4 regions of the Streptomyces sp. WMMC1477 genome follow, and region 1 is predicted to be linked to each of the others. Evidence: riboswitches for the same ligand, from Rfam matches in the RefSeq annotation. Region 1 holds a riboswitch; each other region holds the start of a gene.

Region 1 (5,466 bases):
AAGACCCGGCGCTACGGCGGGGCCTGCATCTTCAACAACCGCCCCGAGTTCCCCGGCGGCGGAGGCTGCGCCCTGCACCTGCTCGCGCTGCGCGAGGGGCGGGAGCCGCTGGAGACCAAGCCGGACGTCTGCTGGCAGCTCCCGATCCGCCGCGACTTCCAGTGGGTGGAGCTGCCGGACGGCGAGCAGAGACTCCAGGTCTCGATCGGCGAGTACGACCGGCGCGGCTGGGGCGCGGGCGGCCACGACCTGCACTGGTGGTGCACCGGGGCACCGGCGGCCCACCAGGGCGCGGACCCCGTCTACGTCTCCTACCGGGCCGAGCTGACCGAGCTGATGGGCAAGGACGCCTACGACCGGCTGGTGGAACTGTGCGAGACCCGGCTCGCCGCCCAGCTCCCCCTCGCCCCCCATCCCGCGGACCCGCCCCGCCCCTGACCGGCCCGAGCGGCCGGTCAGGCCGGGCCGCCGACCGCCGGGCCGCCGGCCCGGCGGTTCGGCACCGCGGGAGCCCGGCCACGGGAACCCGGCACGGGCGGAGCACCGAGCGGCACGAGAGGCGACGCCAGGCGCCATGCCCCCGGGGAGCGTCACGCGGAGCCGCCGGGGACCGGCGGGGTCTCGGCGAACCGCCGAGACCCCGCCGCCTCCCGCTCCCCATCCCTGCGAGCCATTCACCCCGAAAAAGCCTTGATGTCCGAATTAAAGCCATCGACTCCAGAGGCGGATGCCTGAATTCAAATGTCGGATTTGCCAGACTATGTGAATAGGCGTGGTGAGCGTCACACGGAAAGTCGACCGCTGGGCGCAACCACGTGGCGACCGCCATACGGCCTTCGACAACTCCCCGGAAAAAAGGCCCTCTTACACATCGCCCCTCACCTTCCCTCTCACACACGGAAAAGGCACAGACGCGTTCTGTTGCAGAATTCCTCATGATCGTCGGTTGGGCGCCAAATGTCGGTATCCCTGCTGCTTGTCCCCGGCGAAATCCCTGTGTTTATGTGTGTCCGCTCCCGACCCACCTGGGGGGAGTCCCGACCCGGACGCCGAATCCTGCCGCCCGGGCCATGGGGTAAAGCACCACGTCACCGCGGCAGGAGCGGGGGAACCAGGTAAGCCGCCGGACACGGGTTTCCGTGACCGGCTTGGGGTGAAGCCACGCCTCTCGAAGCGCCGTGCCACATACGGCACCAGCGGGCCCCGAGGGCCTTTCGAGGGAAATGGCCGGGCAACTCTCGCCCGAATCCGACAGCTCACCTCGCAGGCGTAGGAGAGGACACCCCTATGTCTCGTGGCCGCCACCGCCGCGCCCGCACCGCCCTCAACACCCGCAGCGTTTCCCGGCTTTCCCTCGCCCTGACGATCGGCACCGCGGGCTTCGCCATGCCGCTGGTCGCCGCCGGCACCGCGCAGGCCGCCCCCACCTCCGTCGTGCAGAAGCCCGCCGCCGCGCCGCAGGCCAAGGCCGAGGCCGAGAGCCACACCGTCGTGTCCGGCGACACCCTGCACGGCATCGCCACCGACCACGAGGTCGAGGGCGGCTGGGAGGCCCTGTACGAGGAGAACGAGGAGACGGTCGGCACCGACCCGAACCTGATCCTCCCCGGCCAGGAGCTGACCATCCCGCAGGCCGAGGCGCGCGGCACCGAGGACCGGGCCGACCGTTCCGCCGAGCGCACCGTCGCCGCCAAGAGCTACACGAACAACCTGGACGGCTGGATCCGCGAGGCCCTGGACATCATGGCCGAGCACGGCATCCCGGGCACCTACGAGGGCATCCACCGCAACATCATCCGGGAGTCCAGCGGCAACCCGAACGCCATCAACAACTGGGACATCAACGCCCAGCGCGGCACCCCGTCCATCGGGCTGCTCCAGGTCATCAAGCCGACCTTCGACGCCTACCACGTCGCGGGCACCCCGCACGACCAGTACGACCCGGTCGCGAACATCGTCGCCGCCTGCAACTACGCGGCCGACCGCTACGGTTCGATCGACAACGTCAACGGCCCGTACTGAGCCGACCGACGCGCACGCACGCTGCCGGCCACCGCCCCCGCGGTGGCCGGCAGCGGCCGTTTCCGGTCCCGTTGCCCGGCCGCGGCACCGGGCGTAGCGTCCAGACATGGTGGACGCCGTGCGCGAGACGGAACGCAAGTACGAGGCCGCCGACGACATCGAGCCCCCCGACATGCGGGTGCGCGGGGTCGGCTCCGTCGTCGACGCGGGGCGGCAGCGGCTCGACGCCGTGTACTACGACACCGCCGACGGACGGCTGGCAGCCGCCGGGATCACCCTGCGCCGCCGGACGGGCGGGTCGGACGACGGCTGGCACCTCAAGTTCCCGGTCGGGCCCGACGTCCGCGAGGAGATCCGGGCGCCGCTGGCCCCGGAGGTGCCGCGGGAGCTGATCGCGCTCGTGCACTCCCGGGTGCGGGAAGCGCCGCTCGTGCCGGTGATGGAGCTGGTCTCCGAGCGCCGGGCCCGCGGCCTGCGCGACGCCGAGGGCACGCCGCTCGCCGAGGTGTCGGTGGACCACGTCCGGGCCCGACGCCCCTCCGGGGCCGCCGGGCGCCCGGCGCGGTGGACCGAGGTCGAGGCGGAGCTTGCGGCGGACGGGCGGCCGAAGCTGCTGGACCGGATCGAGAAGCGGCTGCTGGCCGCCGGGCTGCGGCGGGCCCGGGCGGCCTCCAAGCTGGAGCGGGCCCTCGCGGAGACGGCCCCGGAAGAAGCGCCCTCCGGGAGCGCCCCCGAGCCTGCGGCGCCAGCGCCGGGGACGGCCGGGGCGTGCGTGCTCGACTACGTCCGGGAGCAGGTCGAGGCCCTGGTCGCGCTGGACCCGGCGGTGCGCCGCGACGTGCCCGACTCGGTGCACCGGATGCGGGTGGCCACCCGGCGGCTGCGGAGCTGCTTCCGCTCGGCCTCCCCCGTCCTCGACCGCGCCGTCACCGACCCGCTGGGCGAGGAGCTGCGCCGGCTCGCCGCCGGGCTCGCCCAGGACCGTGACCGCGAGGTGCTGGCGGAGCGGCTCTCCGGGCGGCTGGCCGAACTGCCGCCCGCGCTGCGGCTCGGTCCGGTCGCCGACCGCCTGCGGGCGGAGGACCGGGCACGGCGGGGCGGCTCACGGACCCGGGCGATCGAGGTCCTCGACGACCCGCACCACCTCGTCCTGCTGCGCGAGCTCGACGAGCTGCTGGCCGACCCGCCCTTGCGGCCGGCCGCCGAGCGCCCCGCACCCGAGGTCCTCGCCCGCGTCCTGCGGCGGGACGTCGAGCGGCTGGACGCCCGCGTCGGCCGGGCCCTGGAGCTCCCGCCGGGCGACGAGCGCGACCGCGCGCTGCACGAGGCCCGCAAGGCCGCCAAGCGGGCCCGCTACGCGGCCGAGGCGGCCCGTCCCGCGCTGGGCAGGCGGGCCAAGCGCGCCGCCCGGTCCCTGACGTCCGTGCAGAAGCTGCTCGGCGAGCACCAGGACAGCGTCGTGGCCCGGCGGGCACTGCGCGAGCTGGCCCTGCGGGCGCACACGGCCGGGGAGCCCTCGTTCACCTACGGCCTCCTCCACGCGCGGGAGGCGGCCCTCGCCGAGGGGTACGAGCGGGAGCTGCCACGGCTGTGGCGCTCGGTGCACGGGCGGCTGCCGGGCTGAGCCGCCCCAGCGCCCCGGCCGGGCTCGGCCCCGGCTCAGCCCGGGGTCGAGGAGGGTTCCGTCGAGGGCTCGCCGCTCGGGTCGCCGGAGGGCGGGGGGTCGCTCGGCCCGGGGTCCTGCGGGGGCTCGGAGGGCCCGGGGTCAGGTGCCGCGCCCTCCCCCTCGACGGTGACGACGGCGTCGGCCGGGGCGATGTGGATGCGGGCCGACCAGGTGCCGGCGGGCTCGGCGTCCCGGTCGACGGTCACCCTGACGGTGGCCGACTCACCCGGTCGCAGGGTTCCGGAGGTGTGGCTGAGCCGCAGCCAGGCGGCGTCGGTGGAGGCGGACCAGGAGACCGGGGAGCCGCCCGGGTTCCGCAGCGTGATCACCGTGGCCCCGTCCGCGGTGCCGGCCTCCACGGTGAGGCGGGAGGGCGCCGGGGCCGTCGTCGCACCGCCGTCCGGCCCCGGGGAGGGGGACGGCTCGGCGGGCGTGCCGCCCGGGTCAACGGGGTGGTCGGCGGCGTCCTCTCCGGGGTGCTCGCCCCGCTCGTCGGACGTCACGGTGACCGCGGGACGCCCGTCGCCGGAGCGGCCGCCCGGACCGAGGTCGCCGTGGGAGTGCTCCCCGTCCGGCGGGTAGCCGCGGGCGCCGTCCTCGTCCTCGGCCTCCACCGCCGTCACGGTGGCCTCCTCGCGGGCCTCGCCGGTCAGCGGGGCGCCGCGGTAGGCAGCCCACACGGCGAGCACGGGCGCGGCGATGACGGTCGCGACGACGGTGGTCGTGACGGCCCGGCTGCGCAGCTTCTCGCGGCGTGCGGTGCGGTCGCGGTCGGCGAGCGGGAAACCGCGGCGGTCGAAGCGGGGCGCGTGCAGCAGGCGGGCCCGCTGGGCGAGCAGCAGGGCGGCGTGGACGGCGGGACGCGGGGCCACCAGCAGCGGCAGGCTGCCGGTACCGGTGGGCGCGGTGCCGGGCCAGGGCCCATTGGCGGCGAGCCGTTCGGCGCTGCGGCGGCAGCCGGGGCACTCGTCGACGTGCCGGACGAGCTCCCGGCACAGGGCGGTGCTCAGGCGCAGCTCGCCCTGCCGGCTGCCGGCCGCGATCGCGGCGACGGTCGGGCAGCCGCCGGTGGCGACGACGGCGAGCGCGGCCCGGGTGCGCTCGACCTCGCAGGCCCCGCTGGACAGCAGCTCCCGGGTGACGGCGGTGGGGCGGGCGAGCACGGCGGCCACCTCGTGGACCGGCAGCCGGTGCCGGACGGCCAGCTCCAGCGCCTCGCGCTGCTCGGGTGCCGTGCCGGCGGCCTCCGGCCAGGCGAGCGCCCCCAGTTCGCGGCGCCGGCGCTCGGCGGCCCGGGGGGAGAGCGGCTCGGCCGGCACGGCGTGGGCGTTGGCGTTGAGCCGGCGCAGGCAGGACCAGCGGGCGAGGGCGTAGAGCCAGGGCCGGTGCTGCGCGGGGTCGGTGGGCGCGCGGTCGCGCAGCCGCTGGCGTTCGGCGACGGCGAGGGCCTCGCCGAGGGCGGCGGTGGCGGTGTCGTGCTCGCACATCACGGACAGGCAGTAGGTGAACAGCCCGTCCAGGTAGGCGTCGAAGTGCGCGGGCGGCCTGAGCCCCCTCCGCTCCCCGGATTCCCCGGGGTTCCCGGATTCCCCGGGCTTGCCGCGTTCCCGGGACTTCCCGCGCCCGCCGGGCCTTTCGGACCCCCCGGAGGCAGGGTCGGCAAAACGTTCGGCCGTACGCATCGGCATGGGCTCTCCCGTGCCCTCCCCGGCGCGTTTCCGCGCGGCCCGCTGCTCCCGCTGGGGGACGACGCGGTGGGCGCCCGTGCCGGGCCGTCC
Region 2 (5,466 bases), 740 kb from region 1:
CGCCGGACATCGTCTTCTCGTCCGTCTTCGCCGCCGCCCCGCTCGTGGCCGCCCCGCTCTACTCCCCCCGCGCCACCGCCGCCACCGGGTTCGTCGCCGTCGTCACCCTGATCTGGCTCATGCACGTCATGAACGGGGTGACCCTGTTCGAAGGTGCCCTGAAGGCCGCGACCGTCACCACCGTCTCCCTGCTCGCCCTGGTGCTCAACCGAGTGGTGCGCCTCGGCGCCCAGCGGCTGGCCACAGCCCGGGACGTCGCCGAGGCCGCCCAGCTCGCCCTGCTGCCGCCACCGGAGCACTGGCTGAACCACCTGGAGATCGCCGCCCGCTACCAGGCCGCCCAGCGGGAGGCCAGCATCGGCGGCGACCTCTACGCCGTGCAGGACACCCCGCACGGCGTGCGGCTGCTCGTCGGCGACGTCCGGGGCAAGGGGCTGGAAGCCGTGGGCGCCGTCGTCATCGTGCTCGGCGCCTTCCGGGAAGCGGCGGAGGAGGAGGCGGACCTGGCGGTGGTCGCCCTCCGGCTGGACCGGGCCCTGCGCCGGGAGGGCAGGCGCCGCACCGACACCGTGGACTCCTTCGAGGGCTTCACCACGGCCGTCCTGGCCGAGATCACCCCGGCCGGGCGGCTGCGCGTCGTCAACTGCGGCCACCCCCCGCCGTGGCTCCTGCTCCCCGGCGGGCGGCTGGAGAGCCTGGAGCCCGCCGGGTACGCGCTCCCCCTCGGGCTCGCCGCGCTCCCGGGCGAGGACGCCGAGAAGCCGCCGGTGGGCGAGGTGGCGTTCCCGGTCGGTGCCACCCTGCTGATGAACACCGACGGCCTGACCGAGGCCCGGGGCCGGGACGGCGTCTTCTACGAGCCGTCCCGGCGGATCAAGGAGGAGTGGGCGCGGTACGGGCCGGAGGCGCTGCTCGACGAGATCGTCGCCGACGTCGCCGAGTACACCGGCGGTCCGCCGGCCGACGACCTGGCCCTCCTCGCCGTGACCCACCGTGACCGGTCGGACCGTCTCTGATGACGACTTGGCCACGATCCCCGGATGGAGGGCAACCCCGGACGTGGTGAATATGCCCGGTTCCGTCCGGTCGTGGGGTGAACGTCCAGGCGAGAGCCGTCTCTTGTTACCGAGAAGGCTTGGAATATGAGCCGCGGGTCTATTAACGTTCGATAACGCAGCGCGGTCGTCACCGCCGCCACAAGAGGCGGCACCGTGCGCCTTGGCCGAATCCTGACAGTGCATCGACTGGCAGCACCACCGCACCACCGCACCACCACCGCACCACCAGATGCACCCAGGGAACCGGGGAACCACTTCATGGGGTGAATCGGGCGCCCATGCCCGTAGGAGACCTTCCTGCTCCGAACCCGTCAGCTAACCCGGTAGGCGAGAAGGAAGGAAAGGAGAACGCCTCCGTGGCGTCGAGCAGGCAGGCCGCCGAAACCGCGTACGCGGGCGAGGAGTCGGACTCCTACCCGGTGTACGGCCCGTCCGTCGAGGACGGCGCGACGTTCGCCGAGTGGAACCCGACCGCGGACACCGTCCGCCCCGTCCGCGGCCGCCACCGCGTCGCCAAGCAGCGCTCCGGCATGGCCCGCAGCAGCGCGGTCCTGGGCGTCGGCATGGTCGCGGCCATCGGCGCCGGCGGCATGGCCACCGCCAGCCCCAAGGCCAGCGTCCCGCTGAGCATGCCCGACATGGACCTGCCGGGCCTGGACGGACTCGCCGACGGCATATCCATCGGCGGTGCGGACGACGAGGCGGCCCCGCTCGCCGCCCCCCTCACCCAGGCCGGTCTCACCGACTCCGAGCTCGCCGACGGCACCACCGACGCCGGCGAGGCCCTGCGCAACCGCATCCTCGCCCAGGCAGACCAGCAGCGCGCCGCGGCCGACGCCGACTCCCGCCGCCAGGCCGCCGCCGAGGCCGCCACGTCGGCGGCCGGGGAGGCCGAGAAGAAGGCCGAGGCCGAAGCCGCCGCCGAGGCCGCGGCGGAAGCCGAGCGCAAGCGCAAGGCCGAGGAGGAGCGCCGGCGCAAGGCGGAGGAGGAGCGGCTGCGCAAGCTCGCCGCCAGCTACACCCTCCCGCTGGCCAACTTCCAACTCACCTCCGGCTACGGCGAGTCCGGCAACATGTGGTCCAGCGACCACACCGGTCAGGACTTCGCCGCGCCCACCGGCACCCCGGTCAAGGCCGTGCACTCCGGCACCATCAAGGAGGCCGGCTGGGCCGGAGCCTACGGTTACCGCATTGTCCTGGAGCTGGAGGACGGCACCGAGATCTGGTACTGCCACCTCTCCTCGATGACCCGCACCAGCGGCACCGTCACCACCGGCGACACCATCGGCCGCGTCGGCTCCACCGGCAACTCCACCGGCCCCCACCTCCACCTGGAGGTCCGGCCGGGCGGCACCGACACCGTCGACCCGCTCGCCTGGCTGCGCGCCAAGGGCCTCGGCATCTGAGTCCGCCCGCGCCCCACAAGCCCCCGGCGGCCCCGACGTCCATCCCCCCGACGCCGGGGCCGCCGGTGCGTCGTCCCCCTCCCGCCGGCCCGGGGCGCCCCGGGCCAGGGCCGCGCCACACGATCACGCCCGCCTGCGCGTCGGAGACGTCCAAGGAGGACCGTGCGCAAGCTCGTCTACTACATCGGCATGTCACTCGACGGCTACATCGCCGGCCCCGACGACGAGGTGGACTTCTACCCCGTCACCGACGACCACGTCGCGCACATGAACACCGCGTACCCCGAGGTCCTGCCCACGCACATCCGTCGCCAGCTCGGTGGCGCCGACGAACCGAACCGCGTCTTCGACACCATCGTGATGGGCCGCGCCACCTACGGCCCCGCCCTGCGTGTGGGCATGACCAACCCCTACGCCCACCTGCGCACCTACGTCCTGAGCCGCAGCCTCACCGTGTCCCCCGACCCGGCCGTCACCGTCACCGACGAGGACCCGCGCACCCTGGTGCGCCAGCTCAAGGCCGAGGACGGGCCCCTGGACGTCTACCTCGCCGGCGGCGGCAAGCTCGCCGGACCCCTGCTCCCCGAGATCGACCGGCTCATCATCAAGAAGTACCCCGTCGTGGCCGGGGCCGGTCTCCCCGCCTTCGACACGGCCTTCCAGCCCACGCAGTTCACCCTGACCGACAGCCGCACCTTCGGAGGCGGCTGCGTCGTCCTCACCCTCGACCGCGCCTGACCGCACGCCGGTTCGGTGGACGGGGTGTCCGCGCCCGCCGAACCGGCGCGCCGCCCGTCACACCCGGGCCAGCTCCGCCGCCCCGAACGAGACGTCGAACCGGTCACACCAGATGCTCACGCTGCTGTAGAGGTCCAGCTCGGCGTCCCCGGGGAGCGTGTAGTTCTGGTTCCCCTTGTTCCCCTTCAGCTTGCCCAGGTTCAGGTACTCGCCGTCGTCGAAGACCTTCCAGCCGTCCTTGCCCGGCAGCACCTCGGCGTCCGAGAGCCACACCTTCAGGTCCGGACCGTTACTCGTGTCCAGCCCCTCGATCCGCAGGATCCGCTCGCCGTCGGCCAGCTCCACGATCCGCACCGTCCCGCTCGTGGCGTGCTCGTGAGTGACGAAATCCCCCTGCGCCAACGTCAACGGCCCGGCCGGAGCCTCCCGCTCGGGCTCCCCCTCCGCCTCCGGGCTCCCGTCCGCGTCCGGGCTCCCGTCCGCGGACGCCTCCGGCTGCGGACTCGCCGAGGGCAGCGCCTCGTTCACCGTCTCGTCCGTCCACAGCTTCCATGGCTGGAACAGATACAGCACCACGCCCGCCGCGACCAGCCCCAAGGCCAGTGCTCCCGCGACGATCGGTCTCGTCAACCGCCCCATCGTCAACCTCCCGGCACACACACCATCCAGTGCCCCGACAACGCCGCCGCGCCCCGCCGAGTTCCCTCACCCTGAGCGCGCCAGCGGGTTGGGCAGCGTGAGCCCCTCGTCCGCCAGCACCCGTGAGGCCTCACCACACAGCCGGTGGTCGGCGGCCACCCGCCGCACCCACTCGTCCGGCGACGTCCCCAGCACCGCCCGCAGCCGCGCCGACCCCCGCAGCAGCTCACCCATCACCTCGCGCTGCCCGCCGGCCGGCCGCACCCCGCCCCCGCGCCCCGCCAGCAGGCCCCGCTCGGACACGTAGACGTCGGCGTCCCCGGGCCCGCCGTCCACCGGGAACCGCTCCCCGGCCAACCGCCTCCGCCGGTAGTTGGCCCGCTCCGAGGCGTCGACGACCCGGAGCTGCTCGCCGTCCAGCCACAGCAGCACCAGCTCCGTCCACCGCCCCGGAGCCGCGTACGGCGTGTACGCCACGTACCCGGCGACGCTGACATGGCCCGAGTGCCCCACCGCGAGCCCGCCCACCCGCACCGGCACCATCGGCACCGTTCCCGACACCCCGCCCACCGCGAACTTGTGCCGCAGCTGCGCCGGTGCCGCGTTCGACCCCACCGCCAGCACCGGTATCCGCCCCTCGGCGCGCAGCTCCGCCACCGTCATCCGCGCGGGCGGCCGCAACTCGTCGTCCACCAGCAGCCCCGGCTCCGCCACCGCCCGCCCCGGGTACAGCAGCGGATCCAGCAACGGCACACCCCCGAACCCCAACTCCTCCAACGACCCCCCGCCCCTCACCGCCGCGGCTGCCCGTACACCCGGCCCACCCGCACGCGGAGGCGTGCTACGGCGTCCGTGATCACGCAAGCCCTCCTGCCCGGAGAGCGGCCACAAACGAGCCCCAGGGCGCCTCCCCGAACTCCAGCGACCTGCCCGCAGGTACCTTGCTGTCCCGCACCCCGGTCACGGTGTGAGGAAAGAAAGCCACCTCGACACACTCGGTGCCGCTGCCGCCACTGTAGGACGACTTGAACCAGCTGGCTTCACTGTCACCTTGCTGCCGCGACTGCCCCATCAAAGCTCCTCCATAGCCACACGGATCAGGGCCTCGGTCTTCTCGATGTCGAGTGCCTGGGCCCTGAGATACTCGAACGCCAACCTATAGCGCTCAAGTTCCTTGGGCTTCTCCATGAACAGGCTGCCGCCCAGGACGTCGACGTAGACGACGTCAAGAGACGGCGAAGGCCCGCCCAGGATCACGAAGCTGCCCAGTGCAGCCGCGTGGGCGCCAGACGAGAACGGCAGTATCTGCACCGTGACGTGTGGAGAAGCCGCACACTCGAGTAGATGGCCGAGCTGTTCCCGCATGGTGTCCGGACCACCGACGAGGCGGCGGATCACCGCTTCGTCCATGACGGCCCAGACGTGCGGAGGCTCTGCCCGCCGCAGCAACTCCTGCCTCTTCATGCGGATGTCCACCATGTGCCGGACCTCCTGATCCGTGCACCGCATCTCCGATGCCCGGTGCACGGCCTCCGCGTATGCCCGCGTCTGGAGCAGCCCCGGAACGTAGACGGCCGCGTAGTGGTCCTCACGGACCACCTCGTTCTCCAGCGTCAGCAGGAGAT
Region 3 (5,466 bases), 420 kb from region 1:
CTCGGCGCCGATGGGCGCGATCATGAACTCCTGGATGTCCACGTTGGAGTCGGCGTGGGAGCCGCCGTTGAGGATGTTCATCATCGGCACGGGCAGCAGGTGCGCGTTGGGCCCGCCGAGGTACCGGAAGAGCGGCAGGTCGGAGGCCTCGGAGGCGGCGTGCGCGACGGCGAGGGAGACGCCGAGGATGGCGTTGGCGCCCAGCGAGGACTTGTCGGCGGTGGCGTCCAGGTCGAGCATGGCCTGGTCGATGAGGCGCTGCTCGGTGGCGTCGTAGCCCACCAGCTCGGGGCCGATCTGCTCGATGACGGCGAGGACCGCCTTTTCGACGCCCTTGCCGCCGTAGCGGCCCTTGTCGCCGTCGCGCAGCTCAAGGGCCTCGAAGGCGCCGGTCGAGGCGCCGGACGGCACGGCCGCGCGGCCGGTGCTGCTGTCGTCGAGGCCGACCTCTACCTCGACCGTGGGGTTGCCTCGCGAGTCGAGGATCTCGCGGGCTACGACGACGTCGATGGACGGCACGAGGTTCTCCTTCGTGTGGGTCGGTCTTCCTGAGGCAGGAGCCTAGCGGTCCGGTGGCCCGCGGTGGGCCTGCGGGCCGCGTCCGGGGCGAGGCGCCGCGGTGAATTCCCAGCTCAGAGGCGAACCAGGTTTTGTTCATTGACTGAAGATAATGCCGTCGTCTCGCTGTGCGGACGGATACGCCGACGGCTCGGCGGGCCCGCGGCGGGGGACCCGGCCGGCCCCGGCGCGAGGGCCGCGGCGGGCCGTCGCGGAGTGCACACCGGGTACACACCGGCCGGCACGGGGCGCGCGGCGGGCCCGGCACAGGGGACGCGTGCCGGGCCCGACCGCCAGGGTCACCCTCGGAGGGCAGCCCCCGAGGGTGACCCGCCCCGGTCACACCTCCAAGCGCTGACCGGGGAAGATCAGGTCGGGGTCGGCCCCGACGACGGCCTTGTTGCGGGCGTAGAGCTCCTGCCAGGTCATGCCGTGGCGGTGGGCGATGGCGGCCAGCGTGTCACCGGGGCGCACGACGTACGTGCCGCCCTTCCCCGACTGCCCCTTGGCATCCTGCTGCGCGGGGGCGGCCTGCTGGGACTGCGGCGACTGACCCTGCTGCGGCTGCGGCGGCCGGGGGCGCGGCTGCCGCTGGGCGGCAGCCCCACCCGGCGCCTGCGGGGCGACGTCGGCGGGCGGGGCGTCGGCCGTGAGGCCGCCCTCCTCGGCGCAGGCCCAGGCTCCCGGGCCCTGCATCTCCAGGAGCCGCTCGGCGACGGCGATCTGCTGCTCCTTGGTGGCCAGATCGGCCCGCGGCGCGTACCGGAGTCCGCCGGCCGCCTCCCAGCTCGACTGGGCGAACTGGAGTCCGCCGTAGTACCCGTTCCCCGTGTTGATGCGCCAGTTCCCGCTCGACTCGCACTGGGCGACCTTCTCCCAGGTGTCGACGGAGGCGGCTTGCGCGCTGCTCGCCATCACCACCGGGCCGCCGACAGCGGCGCCGGCGAATCCGGCGAGCGAGGCGGCGAGGCGGACGACGACGGGCTGACGGTTACGACTCTTGGCGGAGTCCTTGTCGGTGAACAGCATGGACGGTCTTCCTCACCGGACGCCTGCGAGGTGAGCTGTCGGGTTCGGACGCGTGAGTCGCCCGGTCCGGCGCGGCGTTCCCGCGCCGGACTTCACCCCGAGCCGCCTGGGCGGCACTCGCCTGGTTCCCCCGCTCCTGCCTGCGGTTCGCGGACGCGACGATGTTCCCGCCGACCGTCGGCAGGATTCGGCGTGACGGTCGACGACCCCACGGGAGTGGGCGATGCGAACGTAGACCTACCACAATAATCCGATCAAACACCCCTGAAACCGACACGAGGGGATGACTTGACGCCTCGTCATATCGATTCCGCAGGTCCCGGCACGCTTGCCCGGGGCCCGCAACCCGGACACGCCGACAAAGGAATGTGACGATCGTCACATTGCATCCGGACGGGTGAGGTCCGCTCCTTCCCGGGCCGTCAACTACTCCTGAACGAGCGGAAGTCGAAGCTCCTGCCCGGGCAGAATCAGGTCCGGGTCGGCGCCGACGACAGACTCGTTCGCCGCGTACAACGCGGGCCAGCCGCCGTCCAGACCCTGCTCCGCGGCGATCCCGGACAGCGAGTCCCCCGCGGCGACGAGGTACTCGACGGCCGGCCCCGCCGGAGCCGCATGCCGCCCGGAGCCGCGCTCGGAGCGGTCCGCCGCCTCCCGGCCGGACTCCCTCGGGTCACGGTCGCCCCGATGACGCCCGGTGCCCTCCGTGCCGCCGTCGGAGTCGACGTCCGGAGCGGAGGAGTCCACGTCGGGGGCGGACGGGTCGCCCGGGGTGGAGGAGTCCACGTCCGGAGCGGAGGAGTCGCCCGAGTCGCCCGGCACTCCGGTCGGCGTCTCACTCGGCCTCTCGGGCGGCGTCTGACCCGGCGTCTGCCCCGGGCGCCCGGTCGCCGCGGCGGAGGGCGCGCCGGACCCGGCGTCGGACCGCTCGCCGGAGCCCGGCTTCTGCTCACCCGGGGTCGCGTCCGCGTCGGGAGCCGCCGGCGTCCCGGTCGCCCCCGGGGTGCCCGGCTCCGGCGCGCCCTCGGCCGGGTGCTCGGCGTCACCCGTGCCGTCCGGCCCGCCGGGGGCCGGGGGCGGCTGGGGCGCGGGCGTCTCGGTCACGCCGTTGACCGCGGCCGTGAGGCCGCTCGTCACGGCGCACGAGGGCCAGGCGTCCGGGCCCTCCGCCGCGAGGACCGCCTCGGCGACGGCGATCTGCTGCCCGCGGCTGGCGAGGTCCGGGCGGTCGGCGTGCACGGTGCCGCCGTACTGCTCCCAGGTGCGTTGGGTGAGCTGGAAGCCGCCGTAGTAGCCGCTGCCCTCGTTCGCGCTCCACGCGCCGCCGCTCTCGCACTCGGCGACGCGGTCCCACACGGCCCCGTCGGCGGCCTGGGCGCCGGAGGCCGCGAAGAGCGGCAGGGCCATCCCCGCGCCGGTCACCCCCGCGGCGACGACGACGGCAGGGGCCTGACGAGGGCGACGATGCCGCCCGCTCCCGGAACGCATGCGGTGACCTCTCCTGAGACGACGAGCGGTCCCGCGACGGGGTCCGCTGACGGCGGAAACCTAACGTCGAACACCCGTCCATCACAACCCAGTGTCGCAAGGATCACGCGACGGTCACGGACTGTCGCCGACTGACCCCCCGTCAGGCGTGAACTCGACGGGCAGGCTGCGCAGACCGCGCATGATGAGGCCGCCGCGCCACCGCAGTTCCTCCGGTTCGGCGGCACATCGCAGGTCGGGGAGCCGGCGCAACAGTGTGGCGAGTGCCGTCTGCCCCTCCAGCCGGGCCAGCGGCGCGCCCAGGCAGTAGTGGATGCCGTGCCCGTACCCCAGGTGCTGGTTGTCGCGGCGGGCGAGGTCGAGCATGTCCGGGTGCGGGAACTTCGCCGGGTCCCGGTCGGCCGCCGCGAGCACCACCAGCACGGGGTCGCCCGTCTCGACGCGCTGCCCGCCCAGCGTCAGCGGCTCGGTCGCGAACCGCCAGGTGGCCAGCTCCACCGGGCCGTCGTAGCGCAGCAGTTCCTCGACGCCGGTCTCCAGCAGCGCCGTGTCCCCCGCGGCCAGGGCGTCCTGGAGCCGACGGCGCTGCTCCGGGTGGCGCAGGAGCGCGTACGTGCCGTTGCCGATGAGGTTGACCGTCGTCTCGAACCCGGCGAACAGGAGGATGAAGGCCATCGCGGCGGCCTCGTTCTCGGTGAGGTGCTCACCGTGGTCGCTGGCGCGGATGAGCCCGGAGATCAGGTCGTCCCCGAGGTCGTCGCGCTTGCGGTGGATCAGCTCGGCCAGGTAGCCGCGCATCTTCTTCACCGCGCGCCCCACGCCGCCGCGCGGCCCCCCGCCGTGGCGGAGCATCATGCCCGCCCAGTCCCGGAAGTCGTCCTGGTCCTCGGCCGGGACGCCGAGCAGGTCGCAGATGGCGTAGATCGGCAGCGGGAAGGCGAACTCGTGGATGAGGTCGGCGCTGCCGCGGGCCGCGAAGCCGTCGATGAGGCCGTCCGTCAACTCCTGCACGCGCGGCGCGAACGCGGCCACGCGCCGCGGGGTGAAGGCGCGCGAGACGAGACGGCGCAGCCGGGTGTGGTCCGGCGGGTCGATGTTCAGGAGGTGCGTCATCAGGTTGGCGCTGCGCTCGCCGGGGATGCCGACCTTCCCCTTGCCGTGCGCCCGCTCGCTGTGCGCGCCCGGGTTCTTGCTGAGCCGCTGGTCGGCGAGGGCCTGGCGGGCGTCCTCGTACCGGGTGACCAGCCACGCCGAGACCCCGCTGGGCAGTTCCGCGCGGTGCACGGGCGCGTGCTCCCGCAGCCAGGCGTACGCCGGATACGGGTCGGCGGCGAACTCCCGGGTGAAGAGGTCGGGCATCGGGGGGCGGTCGTTCACGTTCACCACGCGAAACTAACCCGCGCGCCCCGGCCTCCGCCCACCCCCTCCACGGGCCGCCGTGCGGGCCGGACGGCGTTCCCCATGCCGAGCCCGAGGAAGCCGGGGCTCCGGGTTCGCCGTCCCGCCGGACGTCGGGCCACCCGGCCGTACGCGGCCGGGGCGGGTGCGCACGGTGCGTGACGGGCACGGGTACGCGCGGGCGCGTCACTTCGGGACGTCGCCGCCGCGACTGCCGAAATCCCAGCGGCGCCGCCCGTCCGTCTTTCCCCGGTGCGTGCCCCAGTTCCCGATCTCGTTCGGGTACCGGCGCCTGCCGTCGTGCGGCATCTCGTCCGGCTCCCGCAGCTCCCGCTCGTGCCCGGTGCTCCCCGTCACCTCGGCACCGTGCCCGGTGGTGTCCCGGTGCCCCGGGTGCTGGAGCGGAGGCTGGGAGCGGCCGACGCTCCGGCGGATCTTGTGGACGCCCACCGTCACCGTGAGGACCAGCAGGACGGTGATGACGATGCCGATGAGCAGGGGGCCGAGACCGACCAGATGGTCCTCCGCAGCCTGCCCGGCGTCGGCCAGGCGTGTCGCAAGGCTCTCGTTCATGGCCGCCGAGTACCCCGGAGGCCGCACCTTACGCAGCCCCGCCGGGCCGGGCCCGCCTCAGCTCGGCGACGCGTCCGCCCCCGTCGCCGTCTCCGCCGTCCCGGTCGCCTTCCCGGTCGCCGTCTGCGCGGCCGCCGAACGCTGCTCCTGCGCGATGATCGCGTCCCGGTACGCGCGGGCCGCCGCCCGCAGCGCCGTCTCCGGGTCGACGCCCTCCGCCTCGGCCCGCACGGCCAGCCCCAGCAGCTCGTAGCCGACGCCCACGCCCGCCGCGGGCACGTCGAGCCCCGCCGTACGGGCCCGGCCCGCCAGCTTCGCGGCCAGCGCCAGCGCCGGCTGCCCCAGCGGCACGCCCTCGGTCACCGACGTCCGGCGCTTCTCCACGGCCTTCGTCCGCCGCCAGTGCTCCTTGACGTCCTC
Region 4 (5,466 bases), 2.5 Mb from region 1:
GCTCGGCGTCCCGGCGGGCGAGAGCGTCCACGATCGCGCCGTGCTCGCGCCAGACGGCCGAGGCCCGCTCCACCGCGCCGGGGGCGTTCTCCTGCTCGACGGCGTACATCCAGGTGATCTTGCGGCGGAGCTGCACCAGGAGCGTCTCCAACGCGGGGCTGCCGCTGGCCTGCGCCAGCGTCTCGTGGAACCAGTCCCCCAGAGCGCGCAGGTCGGAGAGCTGCCCGCGCTCGGTGCGCTGGCGTCCGAGACGCACCAGGCCGCGCAGGACCTTCAGGTGCGCTCCGGTCCGCCGGTGCGCCGCCCGTGCGGCGCCGAGCGGTTCCAGCAGGGCCCGCATGTCCAGCAGATCGGCCGCCTCCTGCTCGGTCGGCTGGGCGACACAGGCCCCCGCGTGCCGCCGGGTGGTGACGAAGCCCTCCGATTCCAGCGTGCGCAAGGCCTCGCGCACCGGCACCCGGGAAACGCCGTAGCGGCGGGCGAGCAGCTCCTCGGTGAGCCGGGAACCCGGCGGCAGCGCACCGCTGACGATGTCGTCGCGAACCGCTGTGCACACCATGTGCGCGGAAATGCGCATACCCCAACCTCCGCCGTTATCCCCACGTTATGAGCGTCGCTGAACCGAACTGTATTCCACTCTTCCGAGAATTCCGATGCCCGGCTGAGATGCGACGGAAAAACGCCGGACCCCCGGCCGTGAGGCCGGGGGTCCGGGAGTGTGGGGAAGGAGCCGCGTCAGGACAGCGGCACACCCTTGCCGCGCAGGTAGTCGACCGGGTCCATGTCGGAACCGTAGCCCGGGGCGGTACGGGCCTCGAAGTGCAGGTGTGGGCCGGTGGAGTTGCCGGTCGAGCCGACCTTGCCTATCTCCTGGCCGACACCGACCTGCTGGCCGACCGAGACCCCGATGGCCGACAGGTGGCCGTACTGGGTGTAGGTGCCGTCGTTGTGCTTGACGACGATGTTGTTGCCGTAGGCGCCGCCCCAGCCGGCGGTGACGACCGTACCCGCGGCGACCGACTTGACGGGGGTGCCGGTACGGGCGGCGAAGTCGATGCCGCTGTGCTTGCCGGACGACCACATCTGGCCGCCGCTCTTGTAGGGCGTCGTCACGTCGCCGCCCGTGACGGGGGCCACGACGCTCGGGCGGGGCTTGGAGCGGTTGGCGCGCTCGGCGTCCTCGCGCTCGGCCGCGGCCTTCTTCTCCGCCGCCTTCTTCGCGGCGGCCTTCTTCTCGGCCTCGGCCTTCTCCGCCGCGGCGCTCTTCTGCGCGGCGGCCTGGTCGGCCACGTGGCCGGCGAGCGAGGGAGCGATGGCGAGCGCCTCGCTGAAGGTGTTCTTGTGCTCGGCCGCGGCGGCGGGCCCGGCGACGACGCCGGCCACACCGACGGCGACGGCCGCGGCGGCGGTACCGAGACGGATGGAACGGGTGGAACGGTTCAGCTTGCCGGAGGCACGGTTGAACGCCAAGAGTGTGGGTCCTTTCCTTCCTTCTCGCCTACCGGGTTAGCTGACGGGTTCGGAGCAGGAAGGTCTCCTACGGGCACACAGGCCCGATTCACCCCAAGGACATGTGGGTCCCCGGCTCCCCCTCGTCGGGGACTCGGCGATGATGCGCTGCACGTCGGCCGCAGGCCGCGGTCGCTTCTGACGGGCAACGGGGACGACGTTAAACCGGACATCCCGGGCGGGCCAAGAAAATCCGGCACTTTGTCGTACATGCCACATTGCCCAGGTCATCGGGGTGATCCGGGCCACGTGAAAGGGGCTCCGGACAGCCCGCAGCCCCGGAGGGCCGGGCCCTCCGGGGCTGCGGGAGGCGTCCACGGGACCGTGCCGACCGGCCGGACCCGCTCCGCGCGGGGCTATTCGCCGCGCACGACGGTGACCTCCCCGATCCCCAGCTCACGCACCGGGGCCTCGATCTGCTCCGCGTCCCCGACCAGGACGGTGACCAGGCGGTCGACCGGGAACGCGGCCACGGCCGCGGCGGTGGCCTCCACCGTGCCCGTCTCGGCCAGCCGCTCGTACAGCCGCGCCTGGAAGTCGTCCGGGAGGAACTGCTCCACCTGGTCCGCCAGGGTCCCGGCGACGGCGGCCGCCGTCTCGTACCGCAGCGGAGCCACGCCGACCAGGTTCTGCACGGCGGTGTCGCGCTCCTCGTCCGTCAGCCCCTCGGCCGCCACCGTCCGCAGCACGGTCCACAGATCGGCCAGCGCGGGGCCGGTCACGTCGGTGGCCACGGAACCGCTGATCGCGAGCATGGCCGCGCCGCGGCCGTCGGGCGTGGAACGGAGCACCTGGCTGTAGGCGCGGACCCCGTAGGTGTAGCCCTTCTCCTCGCGCAGCACGCGGTCCAGCCGCGAGGTGAGCGTACCGCCCAGGCAGTACACGCCCAGCACCTGCGCGGGCCAGACGGCGTCGTGCCGGTCGGCCCCGGTGCGGCCGATGAGCAGCTGCGTCTGCACGGCCCCCGGCCGGTCGACGATGACCACCCGGCCGGTGTCGTCCGAGGTCACCGGCACCATCGGGGCGGGCGCGGCGGTGGAGCCCGTCCAGGCGCCGAGCGTCTCGGCCAGCGACCCCGCGAGGTCGACCCCGGTGAAGTCGCCGACGACGACGGCCGTGGCGGCGGCCGGGCGCACGTGTGCCTCGTAGAAGGCGCGCACGGCGGCGGCGTCGATGTGCCGGACGGTCTCCTCCGTGCCCTGCCGCGGGCGGGACATCCGCGCGTCGGCCGGGAACAGCTCCCCGGCCATGGCGATCGCGGCGCGACGGGCCGGGTTCGCCAGCTCGTGCGGGATCTCGTCCAGGCGGTTGGCGACGAGCCGGGCCACCTCGCCGTCCGGGAAGGCGGGGGCCCGCAGCGCGTCGGCCAGCAGCCCCAGCGCCTTGGGCAGCCGGGAGGCGGGCACCTCCAGGGACACCCGGATGCCGGGGTGGTCGGCGAAGGCGTCGAGCGTGGCGCCACAGCGCTCCAGCTCGGCGGCGAACTCCTCCGCCGTGTACTTGTCCGTCCCCTCGCTCAGGGCACGCGCCATGATCGTCGCGACGCCGTCCAGCCCCTCGGGCTCGGCGTCCAGCGGAGCGACGAGGTTCACGTCCACCGCCACGACCTGCTGGCCGGGCCGGTGGCAGTGCAGCACGGTCAGCCCGTTGGACAGCGTGGCACGCTCGGGCGCCGGGAAGGCCCAGGGCTTGGCCTCGCCGCCGCGCGGCTGCGGGTGGAACTCCATGGTGGGGGTGGCGTCGCTCACTGCTCGGCCCCTTCCTGCGCGTTGTGGTGCACGTCGGCCACGTCGTCGGCGATGACCTCGGTGGCCTCCTCCGCCTCCTCCGGCTGCGGGCCCGACGTCGGTTCGTAGACCAGCACGGCCCGGTTGTCCGGCACCAGCCGCGCGGCGGCCACCTCCCGCACCTCCTCCGGCGTGACCTCCAGGACCCGCCGCACCGCCGTCAGGGCGAGCTGCGGATCACCGAAGAGGACGGCGTAGCGGCACAGTTCGTCCGCCCGGCCGCTCACCGTCGCCAGGCGGTCCAGCCACTCCCGCTCCAGCTGGGCCTGGGCTCGCTCCATCTCCTCGGGGCTCGGCCCCTCCGAGGCGAACCGGACCAGTTCCTCGTCGACCGCCGCCTCGATCTCCGCGACGGTGGACTCGCCCGACGCCTTGACGTCCAGCCAGCCGAGCGAGGGGGCGCCGGCCAGCCGCAGCATGCCGAAGCCCGCCGTCACCGCCGTCCGGTCCCTGCGCACCAGCCGGTTGTAGAGGCGGGACGACTCGCCGCCGCCCAGCGCCGTCAACGCCAGGTCGATCGCGTCCGCCTCGCGGGTGCCGTCGTGCGGAAGCCGGTAGGCGTGCAGCAGCGCCCGGGAGGGGACGTCCTCGTAGAGCGTGCGCCGCGGCTCCTCCCCCATGACGTCGGGCAGTCGGCCGTCCCGGGGCGGCTGCTTGCCGTCGTGCCCGGGAATGGAGCCGAAGTACTTCTCGACCCAGGCGAGCGTCTGCTCCGGGTCGATGTCCCCGACGACGGACAGCACCGCGTTGTTGGGCGCGTAGTACGTGCGGAAGAACCGGCGGGCGTCCTCCAGTGAGGCCGCGTCCAGGTCCGCCATGGAGCCGATCGGGGTGTGGTGGTACGGGTGGCCCTCGGGGTAGGCCATGGCCACCAGCGTCTCGAAGGCCGTGCCGTAGGGCACGTTGTCGTACCGCTGGCGGCGCTCGTTCTTGACGACGTCCCGCTGGTTCTCCATGGACTCGTCGTCCAGGGCGGCGAGCAGCGAACCCATGCGGTCCGCCTCCAGCCACAGCGCCAGCTCCAGTTGGTGGGCGGGCATCGTCTCGAAGTAGTTGGTGCGCTCGAAGCTCGTCGTGCCGTTCAGCGAGCCGCCGACACCCTGGACCAGTTCGAAGTGCCCGTTGCCCGGCACCTGGGCGGAGCCCTGGAACATCAGGTGCTCGAAGAGGTGGGCCAGCCCGGTGCGGCCCGTGACCTCGTGCCGGGAACCGACGTCGTACCAGAGGCAGACGGCGGCGACGGGGGTCAGGTGGTCCTCCGAGAGCACCACCCGCAGGCCGTTGGCCAACCGGTGTTCGGTTGCTGTGAGCACTCCCTGGGGAGGCGGGGGCGTGGCCGTGTACGCCATGCGCGATGTGTCCCTTCGTCTGCGGGGCGGCGGGTGGACGGGGCGGTTCGGCTGTCGTTTCCGGGCCGGCCGGAGGGGCCGGCCCGGGCTGCCCTGTCACTCTATGCAAGCGCGGCGGGGCCGCGCGAAGTTCCCGGCCGGGCGGGGTGGACGGCGGGTTGTCCGCGGCTGGGTCCACAATGGTCCGCGTCAGTGCCAGCACATCCGCTTCGGCGCCCCGGCCGTACCCAGCCCGTACCCGGTGGCGCGACCGCGCGTATCCGAAGGAGCAGCCGCCGCGATGGCCCGCCGCAGCACGAAGACCCCGCCGCCGGAGGATTTCGAAGAGCGCATCCTCGACATCGATGTCGTCGACGAGATGCAGGGCTCCTTCCTGGAGTACGCCTACTCGGTCATCTACTCGCGGGCCCTGCCCGACGCTCGGGACGGGCTCAAGCCCGTCCACCGGCGCATCCTCTACCAGATGCACGAAATGGGACTGCGCCCCGAGCGGTCCTACGTCAAGTGCGCCCGCGTCGTCGGCGAGGTGATGGGCAAACTCCACCCGCACGGCGACAGCGCCATCTACGACGCGCTCGTCCGCATGGCTCAGCCGTTCTCGATGCGGCTGCCCCTGGTGGACGGCCACGGGAACTTCGGCTCGCTCGGCAACGACGACCCGCCCGCGGCCATGCGGTACACGGAGTGCCGCAGCGCCTCGGCGGCCGGGCTGATGGTCGAGTCGATCGACGAGGAGACGGTCGACTTCGCGCCGAACTACGACGGCAGCGAGCAGGAGCCCGTGGCCCTCCCGGCTGCCTACCCGAACCTGCTCGTCAACG

The links. A riboswitch is a leader RNA that binds a small molecule or an ion and turns the genes downstream of it on or off. The one in region 1 is predicted to bind cyclic di-AMP.
Region 2: linked by a shared signal. The riboswitch ahead of O7609_RS13470 (M23 family metallopeptidase) and the one ahead of O7609_RS09945 (LysM peptidoglycan-binding domain-containing protein) in region 1 are both predicted to bind cyclic di-AMP.
Region 3: linked by a shared signal. The riboswitch ahead of O7609_RS08020 (LysM peptidoglycan-binding domain-containing protein) and the one ahead of O7609_RS09945 (LysM peptidoglycan-binding domain-containing protein) in region 1 are both predicted to bind cyclic di-AMP.
Region 4: linked by a shared signal. The riboswitch ahead of O7609_RS21030 (M23 family metallopeptidase) and the one ahead of O7609_RS09945 (LysM peptidoglycan-binding domain-containing protein) in region 1 are both predicted to bind cyclic di-AMP.

The regions. Positions count from the first base shown of each region.
Region 1 is NZ_JAPZBD010000003.1:2,172,058-2,177,523, forward strand. Features, by position in the region: gene O7609_RS09940 (hypothetical protein) at 1-438, shown strand, start outside; cyclic di-AMP (ydaO/yuaA leader) riboswitch at 1,072-1,283, shown strand; gene O7609_RS09945 (LysM peptidoglycan-binding domain-containing protein) at 1,288-2,022, shown strand; gene O7609_RS09950 (CYTH and CHAD domain-containing protein) at 2,129-3,646, shown strand; gene O7609_RS09955 (BACON domain-containing protein) at 3,682-5,466, opposite strand, start outside.
Region 2 is NZ_JAPZBD010000003.1:2,916,761-2,922,226, forward strand. Features, by position in the region: gene O7609_RS13465 (PP2C family protein-serine/threonine phosphatase) at 1-1,016, shown strand, start outside; cyclic di-AMP (ydaO/yuaA leader) riboswitch at 1,272-1,403, shown strand; gene O7609_RS13470 (M23 family metallopeptidase) at 1,415-2,464, shown strand; gene O7609_RS13475 (dihydrofolate reductase family protein) at 2,627-3,202, shown strand; gene O7609_RS13480 (DM13 domain-containing protein) at 3,260-3,841, opposite strand; gene O7609_RS13485 (hypothetical protein) at 3,908-4,594, opposite strand; gene O7609_RS13490 (DUF397 domain-containing protein) at 4,698-4,913, opposite strand; gene O7609_RS13495 (helix-turn-helix domain-containing protein) at 4,913-5,466, opposite strand, start outside.
Region 3 is NZ_JAPZBD010000003.1:1,753,802-1,759,267, forward strand. Features, by position in the region: gene eno (phosphopyruvate hydratase) at 1-519, opposite strand, end outside; gene O7609_RS08020 (LysM peptidoglycan-binding domain-containing protein) at 898-1,587, opposite strand; cyclic di-AMP (ydaO/yuaA leader) riboswitch at 1,594-1,749, opposite strand; gene O7609_RS08025 (transglycosylase family protein) at 2,014-3,075, opposite strand; gene O7609_RS08030 (cytochrome P450 family protein) at 3,190-4,434, opposite strand; gene O7609_RS08035 (DUF6479 family protein) at 4,660-5,046, opposite strand; gene O7609_RS08040 (nucleoside triphosphate pyrophosphohydrolase) at 5,104-5,466, opposite strand, start outside.
Region 4 is NZ_JAPZBD010000003.1:4,715,197-4,720,662, reverse strand. Features, by position in the region: gene O7609_RS21035 (GntR family transcriptional regulator) at 1-577, opposite strand, end outside; gene O7609_RS21030 (M23 family metallopeptidase) at 736-1,470, opposite strand; cyclic di-AMP (ydaO/yuaA leader) riboswitch at 1,481-1,619, opposite strand; gene O7609_RS21025 (M16 family metallopeptidase) at 1,866-3,257, opposite strand; gene O7609_RS21020 (M16 family metallopeptidase) at 3,254-4,645, opposite strand; gene O7609_RS21015 (DNA gyrase/topoisomerase IV subunit A) at 4,926-5,466, shown strand, end outside.